Linked DNA regions of Heliomicrobium gestii. The protein of the gene in region 2 binds, or shares a complex with, the protein of the main gene of each other region. Links are inferred from orthologs where the notes say so. Each region holds a gene or a part of one and is shown on either strand. Other genes may lie near its edges.

What was found.
Region 1: the proteins of metK (region 2) and groL are in contact, whole or in part, in a cryo-EM structure (PDB 8P4O), measured with the Escherichia coli proteins. The link is inferred for Heliomicrobium gestii from one-to-one orthologs.

The regions. Positions count from the first base shown.
Region 1 is NZ_WXEX01000002.1:289,368-299,836, forward strand. The notes cover bases 2,897-5,824. They hold groL (chaperonin GroEL), read right to left. Parts: upstream 5,216-5,824; coding sequence 3,578-5,215; downstream 2,897-3,577. Other genes in these bases: GTO89_RS03325 (hypothetical protein), read right to left, coding at 2,897-3,281; groES (co-chaperone GroES), read right to left, coding at 5,379-5,663. In the rest of the region: amrA (AmmeMemoRadiSam system protein A), read right to left, coding at 1-605; GTO89_RS03315 (nitrogen regulation protein NR(II)), read right to left, coding at 813-1,271; GTO89_RS03320 (N-acetylmuramoyl-L-alanine amidase family protein), read right to left, coding at 1,483-2,295; more of GTO89_RS03325, read right to left, coding at 2,430-2,896; GTO89_RS03340 (class I SAM-dependent methyltransferase), read right to left, coding at 5,851-6,627; GTO89_RS03345 (SMODS domain-containing nucleotidyltransferase), read left to right, coding at 6,800-8,647; GTO89_RS03350 (DUF192 domain-containing protein), read right to left, coding at 8,672-9,046; GTO89_RS03355 (methyl-accepting chemotaxis protein), read right to left, coding at 9,238-10,469.
Region 2 is NZ_WXEX01000008.1:157,700-168,101, forward strand. What follows is about bases 7,542-10,402. They hold metK (methionine adenosyltransferase), read right to left. Parts: upstream 9,639-10,402; coding sequence 8,445-9,638; downstream 7,542-8,444. Other genes in these bases: priA (replication restart helicase PriA), read right to left, coding at 7,542-8,314; coaBC (bifunctional phosphopantothenoylcysteine decarboxylase/phosphopantothenate--cysteine ligase CoaBC), read right to left, coding at 9,751-10,402. Outside these bases: pknB (Stk1 family PASTA domain-containing Ser/Thr kinase), read right to left, coding at 1-282; GTO89_RS11010 (Stp1/IreP family PP2C-type Ser/Thr phosphatase), read right to left, coding at 279-1,034; 23S rRNA (adenine(2503)-C(2))-methyltransferase RlmN, read right to left, coding at 1,031-2,137; 16S rRNA (cytosine(967)-C(5))-methyltransferase RsmB, read right to left, coding at 2,134-3,492; GTO89_RS11025 (DUF116 domain-containing protein), read right to left, coding at 3,492-4,325; fmt (methionyl-tRNA formyltransferase), read right to left, coding at 4,357-5,298; def (peptide deformylase), read right to left, coding at 5,303-5,761; more of priA, read right to left, coding at 5,918-7,541. UniProt on the Escherichia coli protein: Catalyzes the formation of S-adenosylmethionine (AdoMet) from methionine and ATP.

The DNA.
Region 1 (10,469 bases), on a different replicon or contig from region 2:
TCGTGCGCCTCCGGGTGATAGCCCGCCGGCGCGTCTTTCGTCAGGCGATGGGAGAGGTCGCTGGAGGCGATCAGGGCGACCCGGCGGGGAGTCGCATCGATGGCCTCGCGCAGGGCGATGCCAAAGCGGAAGAGCTCTTCCCGGGGCAGCAGGGCCATGGCGACAGGGACCACCTTGCCGCGAAAGCCCGCTTCCAGGAGAAAATAGAGCGGCACCATGGTGCCGTGATCGAGTTCGTTTTCAATGGAAAACCGCTCTGCCAGGCTGTCGTCGATCGCGGCGATGCTGACGCCGTGGCGCTTGGCCTGGTCGATGACGGCCGACAGGAGGGGCAGGTCGTTTTCCACTTCGGCCTTCACCTCGGGGGCGTTGAACCGGGCCAGATCGCCACGAAGGCGAGGAAAGGCGGTGACGGCGATGGCATCCTGAAAGACAGGGCCATGGGGGCTGATGATGATCACCGTGTCGGGATCCTGTTCCAGGCATTCCTTCGCCCAAGCCCGCATGGCGTCAAGGGTCTTCTGGACGCGGGGCAGTTCGCGGCCGCCCACGGCCGGCACGATGATCGGCGGATGGGGCGACACACCGCCAAAGACGACTGTCATGGGAACACCTCCCTAGGGGTTGCCCAGAAAGGGCATTGCTTTCCATTTCTATTGTACCGCAAGTCCAACCCAATGGTAGTGTTTTCTCCTGTCGCGCCTTTATACGATCGGATCAGCCGGCAATGGCCAGGCTGCGCCGCCTTTTCAGCAGAAGGGCATGAAAAAACCTGCCCTTCCCGAGGCGGGACCGGCAGGCGCTTGTCGCCGTTATTTACCCACATGCGTGATGATCACGCCGCCCTTTTCATCGTTCACCGGCGTAACGGTGATCTGGAATCGTTCATTCCCCCGCGGCGTGGCGCAGTCATAGTCGTAAGCAAAGGCCTTCACCTTTCCCTCTAAAACGGAAAGGATTCCCTCATAGATGGGGCGCACTTCGTCACAACCCTGATCGATGGCGGAACGGCAGATTTTCAAGTAGTTGATGCCGACGCCCGCCAGCGATGGATCGGCGATGTCGTTTTCGATGGCGTTGCGCTCCCACTCGTGATTGACAAAGGTGATGTAACCCTTCCCATCCAAAACCACCAGTTGCATGGGAAGGGAATTGAGGATCGTCATGTACCGGTTCTCATTTTCTTGGAGCACCTGGATAAAGCGTTTCAGTTGGGCTTCCCGTTCTTCGCACCTGCTGACAGCGGCACGGTGATCCTGTGCGTGTTCCATAAGAAGCCCCCCTTTCTCACTGCTAATATTAATAATTATTCTTTCTTCTCTTCTAAATCCCTGCATCCACCGTACGATCATTTTCGTAAACCTAGATTCTAATTTCCATATATTTTAATTTTTGGCCTTGCCAAAAACAAGGAGGCCCCCCTACCGAAAAGTTCGGTGACAGGGCCTCTCTCTTTCCCCGGTCTTGTTTTCCCCGGCGTCCTTACGAATCCAGTAACCCCGGCGACACCGCCCGGTCCACCTCGGGGATGAAGCCGCCCGGCGCCTGGTCGGTCGCGGCGCCCTTCGGCTCTTCCGCCGGTTCTCCGCCCAGGTAGCGGGCGATGCCGGTGGCGATGCCTTGAGCCAGCTTCTCCTGGTAATCGTCCCGGAGCAGCAGCGCCTCTTCGGCCGCGTTGGACAAAAAGCCCGTCTCCACCATCACGGCCGGACATTTGGTCATGCGCAGGACAAAGTAGTCTTCAGCCTTGGCCTGCCGCCCGTCTTTATTGCCGACGCGCTTGGTCATCTCCTTCTGGATATGCAAGGCCAATCGTTTCCCTTCCGCCGACCCCGGTTGATAGAAGGTCTGAGGTCCCTGACAGGCCGGCGCCATGGGGAAGCTATTGGCATGGATGGACACATAGACCAGCGCGTTGGCCCCTTGGGCCTTTTCCACACGTTTTGTCAGTTCGCTGCGCTGGCTCCAGGGACCGACGGAAACGTTGTCTTCATTCTCGCGGGTGAGAATCGCTTTGCCGCCGGCTTGATTCAACTGGTCGACCACCTTCTTTGCGATCAGCAGGTTGACGACTTTCTCCTGGGTTCCCCGGGTTCCCTTGGCGCCGCCGTCTTCACCGCCATGGCCGGGGTCGATGGCGACGACCTTGTCCTGGATCACCCCGGAGAAGGTCAGCACAGTCCGATCCTCCAACAACTGATTGACGCCCCCATAGAGGAGGATGGCCGATAGGGCCATGACGGCGGTCACCCACATCCGGGGATGTTTGCCCACGATCATGTACACCGAACGCACGGTACAACCCCCTTCCTGCAAAAAACATATGCCGTAAAAAATGCGGGAAGACCCCCCAATGCAAAAGAGGCGCCATCTTTATCAGACAGCGCCCCGGTTTTTGGTTGAACCCTAGGATATCGTTGAGCACCCTTTCAACGTTGCTTCGATTGGCCGGTGAGACGATCATACACCTTTTGCATTTTTTCTTCGCTAAAGGGCAAGCCGTACAAGGTTCCCAAGGTTACGCATTCTGTATATCTCTGGCCGGCCAAATTATATTGCAACAACGGTCGAGCGAAGAAAACATCGCTTTCTTCCTTACGCGCAACTTCAAGGGAAACAGACACCGTTTCTGCCGGCGCTAAGATGATCCCATTTATATGATCGTATTTGGTGTCACCTTTCGTGACCACGATTTTATCGGGGGAAATCTCGTTGGAAATAAAGGAGATGCCTTCCAACGTAACCTTGTCATTGGAATTATTCTTTAAATCAAAAGAGGTTCGAGACAGTGGAGAGACAGCCGTCTCCTGCGATCCGACGACGACATTTGAACTTGCCTTTTGAAGGACCTTGACAAACATTTTGTCCATTGGATATACCTGCTCTGTATCGTCTTTATACTTGATTTTTAAACCTTCTATCGGGCTTTCACCAATCCGATCTAAACGCAAGGTCAGCGTAATATTGTCAAGTTTATAGCCTTTGTACTCACTTCCCGGAAACACTTGCCAACTTTCCAGAGATACGTTTTCCGAATGCAGGAGTTGGACATCAGCAATCAGATCTTGGGCGCTCGTTCGCGTATCCACTAAGAAGACACAAGGAAACATGACTTTATCCCCCGGATATCCCGCTATGTAGCCACTCGACTTGACAAAGTGTATGGATCTGTCAACTTCGCGCGGAGAACCGACACCTACCGGCTTATAAAACATAAAGATCGCCGCTGCTACGATGACGGCCAACGCGGTAAGGAGGACCCCTCTTTTGTTTCCGTTCATTTTTCTTACCACCTTTTAAAAAGCCCCTACTTTCGTAGGGGCTTTTATTCCCATTAATAGTATACCACTTTTAGTGTGTCTGTTCCACTAATTGGATCGTAAACATGGTTATACGATGTTTGGGTTGCAGTCTTGTACGGCGGGGGAAGATACTCCGATTTCGTGTATAAATGCATTGATATTGTATATGCCGGGCGCACAAAAAAAGAGGGATGCCGACTTGCATCAGCATCCCTCTTGTCTTTCCTCTATCCTTGGGTATGGTCAGGAGAGGCGACCCAGCCTTGCGGCAGGTCTTACATCCCCATGTCCATACCGCCCATGCCGCCCATTCCGGGGGGCATCGCAGGGCCTTCTTTTTTCTCGGGCTTGTCGGCGACGATGGCTTCCGTCGTCAGCAGCATGGCGGCGATGGAAGCGGCGTTTTGCAGGGCCGAACGGGTGACTTTAGCGGGGTCGACGATGCCGGCGCCGATCATGTCTTCATACACCTCGGTGGCGGCGTTGAAGCCTTGGCCGATGGGCAGGGACTTGACCTTCTCGACAACGACGGAGCCTTCGTACCCGGCATTGTTGGCGATTTGACGGAGGGGTTCTTCCAGGGAGCGGCGGATGATAGCCACACCGGTCGCTTGGTCGCCGGCGGGAACTTCCACGCTGTCGAGGGCTTTCTGAATGCTGACCAGAGCGGTGCCGCCGCCAGGGACGATGCCCTCTTCAACGGCCGCGCGGGTGGCGTTCAGGGCGTCTTCGATGCGCAGCTTCTTGTCTTTCAGTTCCGTCTCGGTCGCGGCGCCGACTTGGATGACGGCAACGCCGCCAGCCAGTTTGGCCAGGCGCTCTTGCAGTTTTTCCTTGTCGAACTCGGAAGTGGACTCTTCATGTTGACGGCGGATCTGGGCGATGCGGGCTTTGATGTCGTCGGCGCTGCCGGCGCCGTCAACAAGGATGGTTTCTTCCTTGTTGATGCGGACCTGACGGGCGCGGCCCAGCATGTCGATGGTGGCGCTGTCCAGCTTGATGCCGACTTCTTCAGAAACAACGCGGCCGCCGGTGAGGATGGCGATGTCTTCCAGCATGGCTTTGCGGCGGTCGCCGAAGCCGGGGGCTTTGACGGCGACACAGGTGAAGGTGCCGCGCAGTTTGTTGACGACCAGGGTGGCCAGGGCTTCGCCTTCCACGTCTTCGGCGATGATCATCAGCTGCTTGCCGCTTTGAACGACACGTTCGAGGACGGGCAGGATCTCTTTGATGGAGGAGATCTTTTTATCGGTGATCAGGATGTAGGGCTCGTTGAGGACGGCCTCCATCTTGTCGGGGTCGGTGATCATGTAGGGGGAGATGTAGCCGCGGTCGAAGTTCATGCCTTCGACGACTTCCAGGTCGGTGGTGAAGCCTTTGGATTCTTCGACGGTGATGACGCCGTCTTTGCCGACTTTCTCCATGGCTTCGGCGATCAGGCTGCCGATGGTGGCGTCGCCGGCGGAGATGGCCGCAACCTGAGCGATGGCTTCTTTGCTTTCGACAGGCTTGGAGATGGCTTTGATTTCAGCGACAGCCTTCTCGACAGCCGTTTCGATGCCGCGCTTCAGCACCATGGGGTTGGCGCCGGCAGCGACGTTTTTCATGCCTTCGCGGATGATGGCTTGGGCCAGGATGGTGGCGGTGGTGGTGCCGTCACCGGCCACGTCGTTGGTCTTGGTGGCGACTTCTTTGACGAGCTGGGCGCCCATGTTTTCAATGGGGTTTTCCAGTTCGATTTCTTTGGCGATGGTGACACCGTCATTGGTGATCAGGGGAGAGCCGAATTTCTTCTCCAGAACGACGTTGCGGCCTTTGGGGCCAAGGGTGACACGAACGGCTTCCGCCAGGGTGTTAACCCCTTTTTCCAGAGAACGGCGGGCCTCTTCGTTAAAAACGATCATTTTCGCCATGGGGTTGTCTACCTCCTTAACAGTTCCAGCAGTCATGGTGGGACACGAGCCGTCCGCCGGCGTGAGATTCTGACATGCTCGGCTGTGTAACGCCGGCTGCGGCGACAGGGTCCCATCGGGTTTGCGCTTATAAGTAAAGGGAACGCCTTGAAGTGTGCGTGGATTACAGCTTGGCCAGGATGTCGCGTTCGTTAAGAATCAGGTACTCGGCGCCGTCCAGTTTGACTTCGGTGCCCGAGTATTTGCTGTAGATGACCCGGTCGCCGACAGCCACTTCCAGAGCGGCCCGCTCGCCGTTGTCGAGCAGACGGCCAATGCCCACAGCCACGACTTCGCCTTGCTGGGGTTTTTCTTTGGCGGTGTCCGGCACGATGATGCCGCTGGCGGTTTTTTCTTCCGCTTCGATGGGCTTCAATACAACCCGATCAGCCAAAGGTTTGATGTTCATACGAAACGGTACCCTCCTTCAGATGCTTAGCCTTGTTCTCGTTGTTAGCACTCACCTTGGTCGAGTGCTAACACCCAAGTACTATAATAGGGAGCCGCCCAAAGTGATGCAAACACCATGATCGGTCGTTTGGCTGATTTAGCTCCCGAAATTAAATATTTCCCACACCTTTTGCCAATATACACCTTCATCCTTCTTTTTTGGAGAAACTTCCTTTGCGCAGGCGGGCATAGAGGGACAGGCCGGCGGGAAAGGCGAAGCGCCGCAGCCAGCGGGCTTCGATGCGGTAGAACCGGTCGAGCCATGCCGATACCAGTGGGCTGCCGCCGCCTCGCCGGTCGCTCCCCCAACCCTTCGCGGCGGTCCGGAGCAGGACTGCCGCCGGGAAAATAAAAAAATTCGTGTAGGAGAACCGCTCCACATGCCCGTCCAACGAGGTCAGCAGTCGCCGGAGATCGGCGGCGCTGTAGCGCCGCCGATGGCCCAAGGCGCTGTCATGGCGGCTGAACAGCCAGGGATGAGCGGGCACGGTCAGCAGGAGCAGCCCCCCCGGGCGAAGCACCCGAAAGGCCTCCGCCAAGGCGGCGCCATCGTCGTCAAGATGTTCCAGGACGTCAAGCAGCAAGAGGGCGTCAAAGGTCTCATCGACAAAGGGGAGCCGCTCGGCGCTCCCCTGGTGAACGAAAAATCCGCGGCGGCGCCCTTGTTCGACAGCAGGCCGGCAGGGCTCCACCCCCTCGATGTGACCGAGATCGCCCAGTTCCGCCATCGTTCGCCCGCTGCCGCATCCGATGTCGAGGATGCGCGGCAGGCGGCGTTCCGCTTGAGCGCCCGTTCGGCAAAGCCGCTGGTCCTCTGTGGACAGGGCATCGATCAACTGGTCGCGGATCAGCATCCGTTTGCCGCGGTACCACCAGTGGTCTTCCTCCTCCGCCCACATGCGCCGCTGTTCCTGTTCGTCCATCTTCTGCGCGCCTCCTCACCGTTCTTATGAACCGGAATGGATTTTTCCGGCTGCTCGCCTTCCCGGCAGCAGGGATGGGACAATCAAAGGGAGAAGATCAACCAGATAAATCAACGGACAAAATTAGGATAGAAAAAGATAAATGCCGCATCTAAAATCGGGGGGCTTTCCGATGAACGATCGCCTGTTTCCACAATATAAACAACTGCAAGACTCTGTGGCCCTCTGCAACGTCTTTTTCGATCTTGTCGATTCCACACGGCTCAAGCAGCAGTTGGGGCCCGTTGAAGGCGTAGCCCTCTCCCTCCGCCATAACCAACTCTGCGCCGAGACGGCCGAAGCCTATCAGGGCCAGGTGGTGAAGCACATCGGCGACGCCATTTACGCCGTCTTCCCGAATCCGCTGCCGGCGCTGCTGGCGGCCCTCGATGTGAAATACACCATCCTCAAGGAAAATCTGCCCTTCCAGACGAAAATCGGCCTCTCCTTCGGCCTGGTGACGCCGGTGCGCACCCCTGACGCCGATTACCTGGGGGCCGCCGTCGACATGGCCGCCCGTCTGGCCTCCCAAAGCGCGCCCAATCAGGTGCTGCTCGACGAGTCCACCTTCCAGATCGTCAAATCCCTCTTAAAAAGCCTCGATACGATCATTTTCCGTTTTCTCGGAATCCAGGACCTAAAAGGTCTGTCTTTTACGCCTCTTTATGAACTGTCCCACAGCGACCTGGGCTTTGTCCAGGAACAGAGCGCCTCCTCGGCCCAGCCGTCCCGCTTCTTTACCCAGCCGGCGGCGGCGCAACCGGCGAGCGCTCAGGCCGCCCCCCCTTCCTCCGCCACACCCTCGCCGGGCAACATCGCCGGAAAACTGCTTGCAAAGTTGGCCGGGAATATCAACGCAACCCCGGCGGGCCCTTCCCCCACCGCTTCGACGGGAACCACCGGAGGCGGCTCCCCCACCGGAGCGGCGCGTCGCAGCGCCACGATCCATTCGGTCCCGACCGCCGGCAGTGCCGGTCCCGGCGCTACGGCCGCCTACGGCGCAAATCCTCTGGGGAACGGCGTCACCCCCGTCTCGGCAGCGACGGCCGCCGCTGTTTCTACCGCCACCGCCGGCCTTTCCCCGCTGGTGCAGACCTATCTCGAACCGGTTCCTGTGGCCGATGAGGCCTTCCGGCAGTTTCTGCGCCGAATCAGCTTGAATCGCGAGGATGTCGATCAGGTCTATACGATGCTGCAGAACATGCACTATGCCCTGAAGGATCAGCCTGCTTTGCCGGTGCGGCGGATCCGGCCGGGCGGATCCTTTATGCGCGGAACGATGATCCGCCCGAAAAAGAGCCTGGATCTGATCGTTGAAATCGCGCCGGTCGACGGCGCGACGCCCAATGTGACAGAGGTTCTCGGCCAGATTCGGGCGACCCTGTCGAAGATGGGGTGGAACCGCGATGTGGAAGAACAGGAAACCTGCCTTGTCCTGGGCCATGAGGACAGCTTCCGCATCTCGCCGGTGCTGGCTCTGGTGGAGGAGGAAAAAGAGGCCTATTACCTGCCCAACGGACCCGATACGTGGATTCCCCGCGATCCCCAGGCGCCGGAGCGGTGGATGGCCGAGGCCTTCCGACGGCACGGGCCGAGCTTCCTCGCCCTGATCCGCATCCTGCGGGCCTGGCAGCGCACCAACTGCCGCATCCTGCGGACGTTGCACCTGGAGATGCTCACCGATCTGCTCCTGCGCAAGGTCCGCCTCGAGCCGGGACCGGAAGGGCTATACAACTGGTTTCATTACATCCACCAGATCTTCAGCCAACAGAGAAAACCCTTCCTGGCCGATCCCTCCGACCCCGCCTACTTTGTCGACGGATACCTGATGACCAACGCGGCCGCCTTCAACCAGTTCGGGCGGCTGCTCTCCCACTCGCTCCAGTTGGCCACAGAGGCGGTCAACCTGGCGCAACAAAAGCAATACCTGCTGGTTCAGAACAAGTGGCGGGCGCTCTTGGGGCCCGGATTCGGGGTCTAGATCGGCCGGCAATCATTCGCGCCGCTACGCCGGAGTGAATCGGAGCCTGTGGCCCTTCTGGAGCGCCAACCGGCTCGCTGTGCCCGCCGCCAGTTCCAACGTCGACCATGCGCCTGAGCGACGTCGCCCCAACCGGCCAGGCGGCAACGCTTCGTCCATGTCGACGATCACGCCTTGCCCGTCCAGGTAGAGCGCGTCGATGGAAAATCCCATGCCGACGGTGTGAATCTGGTTGCAGGGGGTCAGCAGCAACCCCCGGTCCGGCGGCAAGACGGTCTCGTCGAGCAGCCCGCGCAGGCGGCGCCAGAAGCTGTCGGCCAGGTCGACCCAGACCGGCAGGAGAAGGCGCGCCGCCGCCCCATGCGGTTCGATCGCCAACTGGTACAGGGGTGTCAGCAAAAACGCTCCCGCCTTTCTTTCGGCCTTGCAAAATGCTCTCTTATCAGGTTATTTCCGGAACAGGCCCTGCGCGACGAGGAAGCGGCACTCCTCGGGCGCACATACAAAGGACCGCGATCGCGCCTCAGCCCTTCGGCTGCGCGCAATCGCGGTCCTTTCCGCTTGCCTATGTGCGGATCATTCCTGGCTTCTTACACCTTGTACTTCGCCGATCCCGTCTGCAGTTCTGTCGCCAGCGCGGACATGGCCTCGATGGCGCTGGCCGTTTCCTGGGCGCCGGCGGAAGACTCTTCGGCGATGGCCGCCACATTCTGGACCGCCCGCGACGCCTGCTCCGTCGTCGCCGCCTGCTCTTCGGCGGCGGCGGCGATTTCGCCCACCTCGGTGGCCGTCTGTTTGACCTGTTCCTTGATGTTCTGGAAGGACGCCCCCGCTTGTTGCGTCAACTCGCGGCCGCTCTCAGTCGCTTCGACGGCGCGCGCCGTCACCTGCTGGATCTGTTTGATCAGGCTGCCGATCTCTTTGGTGGCTGATCCAGACCGCTCAGCCAGCTTGCGCACCTCGTCGGCGACGACAGCGAATCCTTTGCCGGCGTCTCCGGCCCGGGCCGCCTCAATAGCGGCGTTGAGGGCCAAGAGGTTGGTCTGGGCGGCGATGTCGTCGATCATCTCGACGATCTCGCCGATCTTCTCAGAGTTCTGGCCGAGCACCATCACGTTTTCTGCGATCGCGTCCATGCCCCGGACGGTGTCGTCGATGATCTTGCCGCCCTCCATGGTGGCGCTCGTCGTCGCCTCCGAGGAAAGGGCCGCTTTTTGAGCCGATGTGGCGACCTGAGTGGCCGCCCCAGCCATGTCGTTCATCATCGACGAGAGGCTCTGGGCTTCCTGGGCCTGAGACTGGGCGCCGCTGGCCAACTGCTGGGACGAGGCGGAAATCTGCTCGCTCGACGCGGCCACCGACTGGGCGCCCGACTGCACATGCTTGACAAAATCGCGCAGGTTGTCAACCATCTGATGAATAGACCGGGACAGGGAAGAGATCTCGTCGCTGCCATCGGTGCTGTCCACGTTTTTCGTCAAATCGCCTCTGGCGATCGCGCCAGCCAGCTGCTCCAATTCACCGAGTGGTTTCGACAGGCTGCGAGCCAGCACAAACCCCAGGGTCAAAGAGAGAAGAAAAGCGGCGATGATAGCGACGACGGTGACCATCCGGGTCGTCCCATAGGCCTCATCGGATTTCTTTTTCGTTTGCTCCGACATATCGGCTTGATACTGGAGCAGTCTCTCCAGCTTGTCATCCAAATCGCCGGCGATCTTCCGTCCCTCCGTATGGGCGATCATGATGGCTTTGGCGTTTCCTTCCGCTGTCGCGAGCGAACTCGCCTGGACGACCCGTTGCGCCACTTCCCGATAGCTGTTCC
Region 2 (10,402 bases):
GGTCGGCCCGTCGATGAACTCCATCACTATGTAGTCGATCTCGCCCTCACGGCCCACATCGTAGACGTTGACGATATTGGGATGGGACAAACCGGCCACCGCCTGGGCTTCCCGATGGAAGCGGCGGACAAACTCTTCGTCAGAGCAGAGATTTTCGCGCAGGATTTTGACAGTGACGGCCCGCTGAAGCAGCCGGTCCCACCCTTTAAAGACCTGGGCCATGCCGCCGCCACCCAAAAGTTCGACGATTTCGTAGCGATTGCCGAAGATGCGTCCGATCATGCTTGCCACCCCTCACCTTCCTCTTGCCATATGATCAGGAAAGTGACATTGTCATAGCCGCCTCGTTCCAGCGCCAGGTTCATCATGGCGTCGGCAACCTGTTCCAGCGCCTCGCGCCGGTACGGAAAAGGGGCGTTCGGGTCAAAGAGCCGGTTGATCTCGTCGGCCGTCACCATATTGGTCAGGCCGTCTGTGCACAGGATCAACAGGTCGCGCGGCGTCCAAGGCACGGCCGCCACGTCCACCTGCACATCGTCGCGAGTGCCCAAGGCGCGGGTGATGATGTTGCGCTGGGGGTGGGCCTGGGCCTCCGCTTCGGTGATCTTACCCAGACGCACCATTTCCTCAACGAGGGAGTGATCCCGCGTCAGCAGGCGAACCTGCCCGTTGTGCAACAGGTAGGCCCGGCTGTCGCCCACATGGGCCACGGTGAGCGTTGACGCGGCGAGATGAGCCGCCGTAAGTGTCGTTCCCATACCCGCCCATTTGGGCTGGTTCACCGACTCCCAATAAATGCGGCGGTTCGCCTCCCGGCAGGCCGATTCGAGGCGAATGGCCGGTTCCCTGTCCCCCTCGGTTCCGCGCCATTGGGCGGCAAAGGCCTGCACCGCCAACGCGCTGGCCACCTCTCCCGCCTCATGACCGCCCATCCCATCGGCGACCAGAAAGAGCCCCTGGGCCGCGTCCCACCAGTGGCTGTCCTCATTGGTGGGACGAACTCGCCCTTTGTCGGTGCGAGCGATGACGTTCATGGCTCCTCCTCCCCCCTGACGGCGCCGCGCAGTTGCCCGCAGGCCGCCTCAATATCCTGTCCCCGCTCCTCGCGGATGACGGCGTCGACTCCCCAGCGCCGCAGTTCTGCCAGGAAACGTTCTGTCGGTTCCCGCTCAGGCCGCCGGGCGCCTGTCCCGGCGACGGCGTTGACGGGAATCAGATTCAAGTGGATGGGCCAACCCTTGAACAGGGACCCCAGCCGCCGGGCATCTTCCGGCCGGTCATTGACGCCCGCCATGAGGGCATACTCGACAGAGAGACGCCGCCGTGTCTTCTCCCAGTACCGCCGGCAGGCCTCCAACACCGGAGCCAGCGGAAAACGTTCGTTCACCGGCATCCACTCGCTGCGCTGCCGGTCATCGGCGGCATGGAGGGACAGGGCCAGGTTCACTTCCCAGTCCTCGCCGGCAAAGCGGTCGATGCCCGGCACGATGCCGGCGGTGGAGACGGTGATTCGCCGCTGGCCGATGGCCTGTCCCTCCGGGTGGGTGAAGAGGCCGATGGCCCGGCGCAGGTTGTCATAATTCAAAAAGGGCTCGCCCATCCCCATGAAGACGAGATTGGTCACCTTGAACTCCGGGTCTTTAAGACGCTGTTCATGAGTGATGTCCAGCACCTGGCCCACGATCTCGGCGGCGGTCAGGTTTCGTCGAAACCCCTGCTGGCCGGTGGCGCAAAAGCGGCAGCCCAAAGCACAACCGGCCTGGGTGGACAGGCAGACCGTCACGCGGTCGCGCGTCTGGGCGCGCCGGTAGGGCATGAGCACCGATTCGATCAGTTCGCCGTCGGCCAACCGCCAGAGGTATTTCTCGGTGCCGTCGCGAGCGACCCGTCGCCGCTCCAAGGCCAGCGGTTGCAACCGGTCCGACTCGGCCACCCGGGTCCGCAGCGCCTGCGGCAGATCGGTCATCTCGGCCGCTTCGCGAACAGCCCGGTTCTGGAGCCATTTAAACACCTGCTTGCCCCGGAAGGACGGCTGGCCCCAGGACGTAAAAAGGGCGGCGATCTCTTCGGGGAAGAGGCCCCGCAGGTCTGTCGCCTGGCCCTCCTGCTGTTCGGCAACCGGTTCTCTCACCTTCATGACCGCCTCCTTAACCGGGCTACAAAGAACCCGTCCGTATGAAAGCGATGAGGCAGGATCTGGAAGTATCCCTTCGCCATCTGCCGTTTCTCTTCCTCTGTGAAATCCAGTTCCGGCAAAAAGGGCGACACATCTTCCGCCCCATAATCGGCATGGCGTTGCAGGAAATCTTTCACCTGCTGAAAGTTCTCCTCCGGCTCGATGGTGCAGGTAGAGTAGACCAGGAGCCCGCCCGGCTTGACCAGCGGCGCCACCCCGTCGAGCAACTCCCGCTGCAGTTCCCGCAACCGGACCAGATCGGCTTCTGTGATGCGGTAGCGGAGCTCCGGTTTGCGCCGCAGCACCCCGAGACCGCTGCACGGGGCATCGAGGAGCAGGCGATCGACCTCTCCCCTCAACTCCTCGGCCGGTTGGCGGGCGTCGACGGCCTCGGCGCGGACGCTCGCGATCCCCAGCCGGCTGCAGTTCTCCCGGATCAAGCCCAACTTGTGGGGGTGAATGTCCCAGGAACGGATCGTCGCCTTGTCGCCGCTCAACTCCGCCATATGGGTTGTCTTGCCGCCAGGCGCGGCGCAGGCGTCCACGACGGTCTCGCCCGGCTGCGGGTCCACGACCGGCGCGACAACCATAGAGCTCTCATCCTGCACAGAAAACAGCCCTTCCGAAAACCCGGGCAGATGGGTGACCGCCGAAGCCGACGCCAACCGGATTCCCGCGCGATGCAAGGCCGAAGGATGGGCCTCGACGCCGGCCTCAGCCAGTTGTCGCAAAAAATCCTCCCGCTCGGCGCGCAGTTTATTCACCCGCAGCGACACCGCCGCCGGCCGGTTGTTGACCTGGCAGATCGCCCGGGTCCGTTCGGCGCCGAACTGCTTGATCCAGCGACGGACGAGCCACTCGGGATGGGATTCGACAACAGTGAGATGGGCCACCGGATCGGCTTCCCAACACGGCCAGGGGATTTCGTCCCGTTGCCGGATCAGTTGGCGCAACACGCCGTTGATCAGCGACGTCAACCGGCCCAGGCCGACCTGTTTCGCCAATTCCACCGTCTCATGGCAGGCGACAGCATCAGGGATGCGGTCCAAAAAAAGCACCTGGTAGGCGCCGAGCCGCAAGAGACGACGCGCCTCGGGCGCCACATCGCCGGGCCGTTTCATCAACCGGTCGAGGGCAAAATCGAGGGTGTTTTGACGGCGCAACACACCGAGGACCAATTCGGACACGAGGCCGCGGTCCAGTCGCTGCAAGCCGCTGGCCGACAACGCATGGGCCATCTGCAAATTGGCGTAAGCCTTTCGTTCTTCTACAGCATTCAACACGTCCAGGGCGACGCCTCTCGGCGATGGCTGCATCAGGACACCTCCACCCGGCGTTCAGGGAGCGCCGATTTTTCCAGGACCGATCCGATCACCCCGCTGTTGATCCAATCGGCTCTTTCGTCATAGAGGAAGTAGCGCACCGCCTGTTCGAGACGGCTCATGTTCACCAGCGTGTTGCAGCAGGGTCCCTCCGGCCGGTCGTTCAAAATGCCCAAAATCGGTAGAAAGTCGACATCCTGGATGCCGCTCGTCAAATCCCGTTCACAGGCGATGGCGACGATCGCCTGGGGGCGTATTTCCATGATGGCCTTTCTCGCCCAGGTACCGCCCGTCACGATGGTCAGGTTGACGCCATAGCGATCGGTCAGTTCGATCATATCGTGAACGGGACAACCGCCACAGCGCCGGCAGTTATGGATATCGAGAGTGATCTTATGGGGACAGGTCGTTTTTTGCAGGCAATGGGGCGCCAGGATCATCAACCGCTCCGGCGCCACAGTCACTTTCCGCAAGCGCACCAGTTGATTGCTCACCTCAATGAAACTGCTCTTCAGCCGGTCCGGGCTAATGCCAAAGAAACGGGCGATGACCAAGGCCATGGGAAAGAGGATATTAACTGCCATCCGCGTCCAACGATAGACAGAAGGAATAGCCCGATCCTGCCAGATGGAGAAGATCATCCCGCCGATGCCGAAGGCGATCAAGGCCACAACGGCGAGAAAGGCGACCCCCAAGAGGCCGATCAGGACCTTGTTCCAGGGGTAGTTTTGATACTTGACGAGATACCAGCCCAGGAAGACCAGCGCGATCAGGGCGAGAAAGCTGGCCACCATCAGGCCGATGAACAATCGCTTGCGGATAGGCATGGTTCCAACGCTCCCAATTAAACTTCCAATCTCAACCGAATCGAAACCCCGGTCCTATCCGGCGTCCGCGCGCATAGGCCCCGGCGGCCATCGTCTTGCCGCCGGCAGGGCGCACCTCGGCCAACCAGTACACGCCGGCGCCGGTGGCCACAGCGACCTCATCGCCGGCGATCTGTATTATCTCGCCGGGCTGGGCGAAGGAACTGGACAGCGCCAACCCCTCGCGGCGCAAACGCCCCCGGAGGATCTTGACGATCTTCCCCTCGTCGACGGTAAAAGCGCCGGGCCAGGGATTCATCCCGCGCACCCGGTTGTGGATCGCCTCGGCCGGCGCGTTCCAGTCGACCTGCTCATCGTCGCGCGTTAGCATGGGCGCGTAGGTGGATCGCCCGTGCTCCTGGGGCGTAGCCTGCAGGCAACCCGATTCCAGAGCGGCCAGCGTCTCCACAAGCAGGCTGGCGCCCAGTTCCGCCAAGGCGTCGTGGACCTGCCCCGTCGTGTCGTCAGGGCCGATGGACAGGGCGCCCTTGAGGAGCATGTCCCCCTCATCAAGGCCCTGGCTCATCAGCATTGTCGTGACACCGGTCTCTTTTTCCCCGTCGATGACCGACCGGTGGATCGGCGCCGCGCCGCGGTATTTGGGCAACAAGGAGGCATGGACATTGATCCAGCGCCGGGGAAAGGCGTCCAGGAGCCGCGGCGGCAAGATTCGCCCAAAGGCGGCCACCACCCCGGCCTCGACACGGAGTTCTTTTAGTTTTTGCACAAAATCGTCATCCAAACGGGCCGGATGCTCGACAGGAATGCCCAAGCGCTCGGCCGCCGCCTTGACAGGACTCGGTTGCGCTTTTTGCCCCCGCCCCCGCGGGCGGTCCGGCCGGGTGACGACGAGAGCCACCTCATGGCCGGCCGCGACAATCGCTTCCAAGGTGGGGACGGCAAAATCAGGCGTCCCCATAAAGACCAAACGCATCGGCCTATCGCTCCTCCGGCTCGTCGTTTTCCACGCGGTCGACAAAGAGGATCCCGTCCAGGTGGTCGATCTCGTGTTGGAAGGCCACCGCCAGCAGGTCCGTCCCCTCGACGGTATACTCCTCGCCGTTGCGATCCTGGGCCTTCACGCGGACCCGTTGATACCGCTTCACCTCGCCGGTGTATTCCGGAATGGAGAGACAGCCTTCGGCGTCACACTGTTCGCCTTCCGCCTCGATGATCTCGGGATTGACCATTTCAAAGCGGCGTTTGCCCACCTCGACGACACAGACACGCTTGCTGATGCCGATCTGAGGCGCGGCCAGGCCGACACCGCGAGCCGCTGCCATTGTATCGAACATATCGTCAATCAGCCGGCCCAGGTTGCTGTTGAAGCGGGTGACCGGCTTCGCTTTTTCGCGCAGCACAGGATCACCCATTTTAATAATTTCATAGACGGCCAAAGAAAACCCTCCCCGTCGGCTTTAAATCTATCCAAAATATCATATCGCAAACCCCGGTCCGGTTACACCAAAAAAGTTAACCTATCTTGGGAGTGTTCGCGTTATGGCCTATTGTCATTGAAAACTCTGTGATTGCCAGGGAACTGGGGCCGCACCCTAGGGATTGAGCATGAGACTGATCGTCACGCCAACCGGTCGTCCGCGGCGGCGGTCATAGTCCCTCGCCGCAGCGCTCAGGGCCGAACGCAGGACCTCTGTCCGGTCTCCCTTCACCCGCAACGTGAGCAGCCAGCGAAAGCGGTTTTCCACCTTGGCCACCGGCGCCGGCGCCGGTCCCCACACGTCGAAGCCTTCTGTGTCCACCCGGATCTGGGCCTGCGCAACCGCCAGGTCACGAAGGATCTCGGCCCACGTGTCGGCGGCCAGCCGGACGAGGGGCTCCTCGGGACCGGAAAACAGCACCCGCGCCAGCCGGGCGAAGGGCGGATAACTCAGTTGTTGCCGTAATTCGATTTCCCGGCGAAAAAACCCTTCATAGTCATGGAACTGCACCGCTTGCAGGCAGTAATGCTCGGGACAGTAGGTCTGCAGGATCACCTGGCCCGGATCACGGGCCCGTCCGGCCCGTCCGGCCACCTGGGAGAGCAACTGGAATGTCCGTTCGGCGGCGCGAAAATCGGAGATGTGCAGGGACGCATCTGCGGCGAGAACACCCACCAAGGTCACCCGCGGGAAATCGAGACCTTTGGCGATCATCTGGGTCCCGACGAGGATCGGCGCTTCGCCACGGCCAAAGGCGTCCAGGACCGGCGCAATCCCCTCCCGTTCGGCCACGTCGCGGTCCATGCGCAACACAGGCACGCCGGGGAAGCTGGCCCGCAGCTCCTCTTCGATCCGCTGGGTGCCGGCGCCGAAATAACGAATCGCCCGGCTCCGGCAATGGGGACAGGTCTGGGGCACATCCTGCCGGTAGTTGCAGTAGTGACAGTGCAACTGCTCCCCCTGGCGGTGGTAGACGAGAGAGATGGAACAACGGGGACAGGTCACCACGGTCCCGCACTCGCGACAGATGACAAAAGTAGAAAACCCGCGCCGGTTCAGGTAGAGGATCACCTGCTGCCGCCGCTGCAACCGCTCTTCCACCGCCGCCAAGAGGCTGCGGGAGAGCATCCCCTTGTTCCCGTCGGCCAACTCGCTGCGCATATCGATCACATCGACCGGGGGGAGTTGGCCGCCCGCCGGCCGCTGCCGCAACTGCAAGAGCCGGAAGCGGCCCGAGAGCGCCTGGGCGTATGTTTCCAGGGCCGGTGTGGCCGAACCGAAGACGACGACAGCGCCGCAGTGACGCGCCCGCTCGACGGCCGCCTCCCGGGCGTGGTATTTCAGGTCGTTCTCCTGCTGGTAGGAGGGTTCATGCTCCTCATCGACGATGATCAGGCCCAGCCGGGGCAGCGGCGCAAAGACGGCCGAGCGGGCGCCGACGACGAGGTCGGCGTCACCGCGGTGGATGCGCTGCCATTCCTGCCGCCTGGCCGCGTCGGCGAGGCCGCTGTGCAGGAGGGCCACTGCGTCGCCGAAGCGTTCACGCAAACGACGTTCTGTCTGGGGCGTCAAGGCGATTTCCGGCACCAGCAACAGGGCCTGGCGGCCTTGGGCCAGCGCCTCGCCGATGGCCCGGATGTAGACCTCCGTCTTGCCGCTGCCGGTCACGCCATGGAGCAAAAAGGGGCGCCTGTCAGAGGCGGCGGCGCCCGGGCCGCTCACGGTCATCTCGGCAAGGGCCTTCGTTAAAAAGTGGACCGCCCGCTCTTGATCGGGAGTGAGGATGGGTTCCGCAAAAGCGGGATCGCCGCCGGCCGCCGATTTTGACGGGCTGCCCATCCCTGACTCACCGGCCGTTTTCCCGGCATGTTCCCGCATTGTCGCCGAGTCCTTTTTCTGCGTCGCCTCAGAAGGAATGGCCGCCTTGACCGCTTTGGGCAGCAGTCGACGGACAACAACCAGCCCGGCGGCGACGAGCCGTTCGATCACCGCCGGCGGCACAGCGATCGCCTTTCCCGTCAGGGAGGCGTATTTCATCCGCCGCTGGGGCGCCCGGGCGAGGCGACGGAGCAATCCGGCGCATTCCAGATCGATCCCTTCCCAGAAGGCGATCGTCTCCTCGTCGGGCCGGCTGGCGAGGAACACCCAAGCGGCCGGCCGGACAGGCGGACCGGGCGGCGCCATCAGCCGCAGCACGTCAGCCATCGTCCCCAAGGTTTCCCGGGCCAGCCAGGGCACGAGGGCGATCAGATCGTCCCCCAGCCGGTAGCTGCCGTTGACCGCCTCGACCGGCTGCAGCGCGAAGGCTTTTTCCGTCTCCGCCGTGGCGGCCTCCAGGCCAAGGACCCAGCCACGGATGAGTTTGCCGTGAAAGGCGACCCAGACCTCCCGCCCCGGCAGAACCTCCTCCGCGAGGGCGTCGGGGATGCGGTAATGAAAGACCCGGTCCAGATCCCGGTGCGGGATGTCGACGATCACCTGCGCGAGTTCGGGCCGCTGTCTGGGCTCCATACCGTGACCACCCCTGCCGCTACTGTATTACTCTTGCCAAAAAAGAGGCGTCGCTTACTCCATTATACCAGGGGACGCAAGGGGGGAATAAAAAAGCCCGGAGTCTTGGCTCCGGGCGTCCATGTCGGTCTTACAGGCCGGCCAGTTTCTTCAGCGCCTCTACCTTGTCGAGACGCTCCCAGGGGAGATCCAGGTCGATGCGGCCGAAGTGGCCGTAGGCGGCCGTCTGGCGGTAGATGGGGCGGCGCAGTTGCAGTTCCTTAATGATGCCGGCGGGACGGAGGTCGAAGACCTCTTTGACCCACTTTTCAATGTTCGCTTCGTCCACCTTGGCGGTGCCGAAGGTCTCGACCATGACCGACACAGGGCGGGCGACGCCGATGGCGTAGGCCAACTGGATTTCACAGCGGTCAGCCAGGCCGGCGGCGACGACGTTCTTGGCCACGTGACGGGCGGCATAGGCGGCAGAGCGGTCCACTTTTGTGGGGTCCTTGCCGGAGAAAGCGCCGCCGCCATGACGGGCCATGCCGCCGTAGGTGTCGACGATGATCTTGCGGCCTGTCAGACCGGCGTCGCCTTGAGGCCCGCCGATGACGAAACGGCCGGTGGGGTTGATGAAGTAGCGGGTCTTGTTGTCCAGCAGGCCTTGCGGGATGATGGGCATAATGACGCGCTCGATCAGATCGGTTTTGATGGTCTCGAGGGAGACCTCCGGCGAATGTTGGGCCGAGATGACAACGGTGTCCACACGAACCGGCTTATCGCCGTCATACTCGACAGTGACCTGGGTCTTGCCGTCGGGACGGAGGTATTCCAGTTCCGCCGTCTTGCGAACCTCGGAGAGGCGGCGGGACAGCTTATGGGCCAGGGAGATGGTCATGGGCATGTACTCTTCGGTCTCGTTGGTGGCATAGCCGAACATCATGCCTTGGTCGCCGGCGCCGGTGGCTTCGATTTCGCTTTCGCTCATCTCGCCGTTCCGGGCTTCCAGCGCCTTGTCAACACCCATGGCGATATCGGCTGACTGCTCGTCGATGGAGGTGAGGACGGCGCAGGTTTCACAGTCAAAACCAAACTTCGCGCGGGTGTAGCCGATCTCGCGGATCGTCTGGCGCACGACTTTGGGAATATCGACATAGCACTTGGTGGTGATCTCGCCGGCAACCAGCACCAGGCCAGTCGTCACCGACGTTTCACAGGCCACCCGAGCCATGGGGTCTTGTCCAAGGATCGCGTCGAGTACGGAGTCCGAAATCTGGTCGGCCACCTTATCGGGATGGCCCTCGGTGACAGATTCCGACGTAAAGAGACGTTTACGGCTCAAATCTGTTTCCTCCTTCACGGCTTTCGCTGAAAAATGTAGGGGTCTAGGCAAATATGCCCCTCAATGGCTTTCCTTCCTAGATTAACAAGGACGGTGGAGAAAAACAAGGGCATTAATCACAACTGTTGGCGAAGATTTGAATAACCCGATCAAATATTCGACAAGCCACTTCATCCTTCGTCATCAGGCCCAAGGTCTCCTTGCCGCCTTGACGGTCGAAAAGGGTGACGATGTTCGTATCGACGCTAAAACCGGCCCCCGGCGTTGTCACATCGTTGGCGACCATGAGGTCCAGGTTCTTGCGCCGCAGCTTGTCCAGGGCATGGGCCTCCAGGTCGTTTGTTTCAGCGGCAAAACCGACGAGGACCTGGCCTCGCTTTCGCCGACCCAGCTCCGCCAGGATGTCGGGCGTCCGGACCAGTTCCAAAAAGAGCCGGTCGGCCTGCTTTTTCATCTTCTGTTCCGCCGGCGCCGCCGGACGGTAGTCGGCCACAGCGGCCGCCTTGACGACCACATGGACAGCGTCGAACCGCTCAATGACGGCCTTGTGCATCTCTTCGGCCGACTCGACAGGCACAACCTCAGCGCCCTCCGGCAGGGGCAGTCTCGTCGGCGTCGTCACCAGGGTCACTTCGGCGCCCCGCCGGATCGCCTCCCGGGCCAGGGCATAGCCCATCTTGCCCGAGGAGCGGTTGGAGATGTAGCGGACAGGGTCGATGGCCTCACGGGTCCCGCCGGCGGTGATCAGCACACGGCGGCCAGCC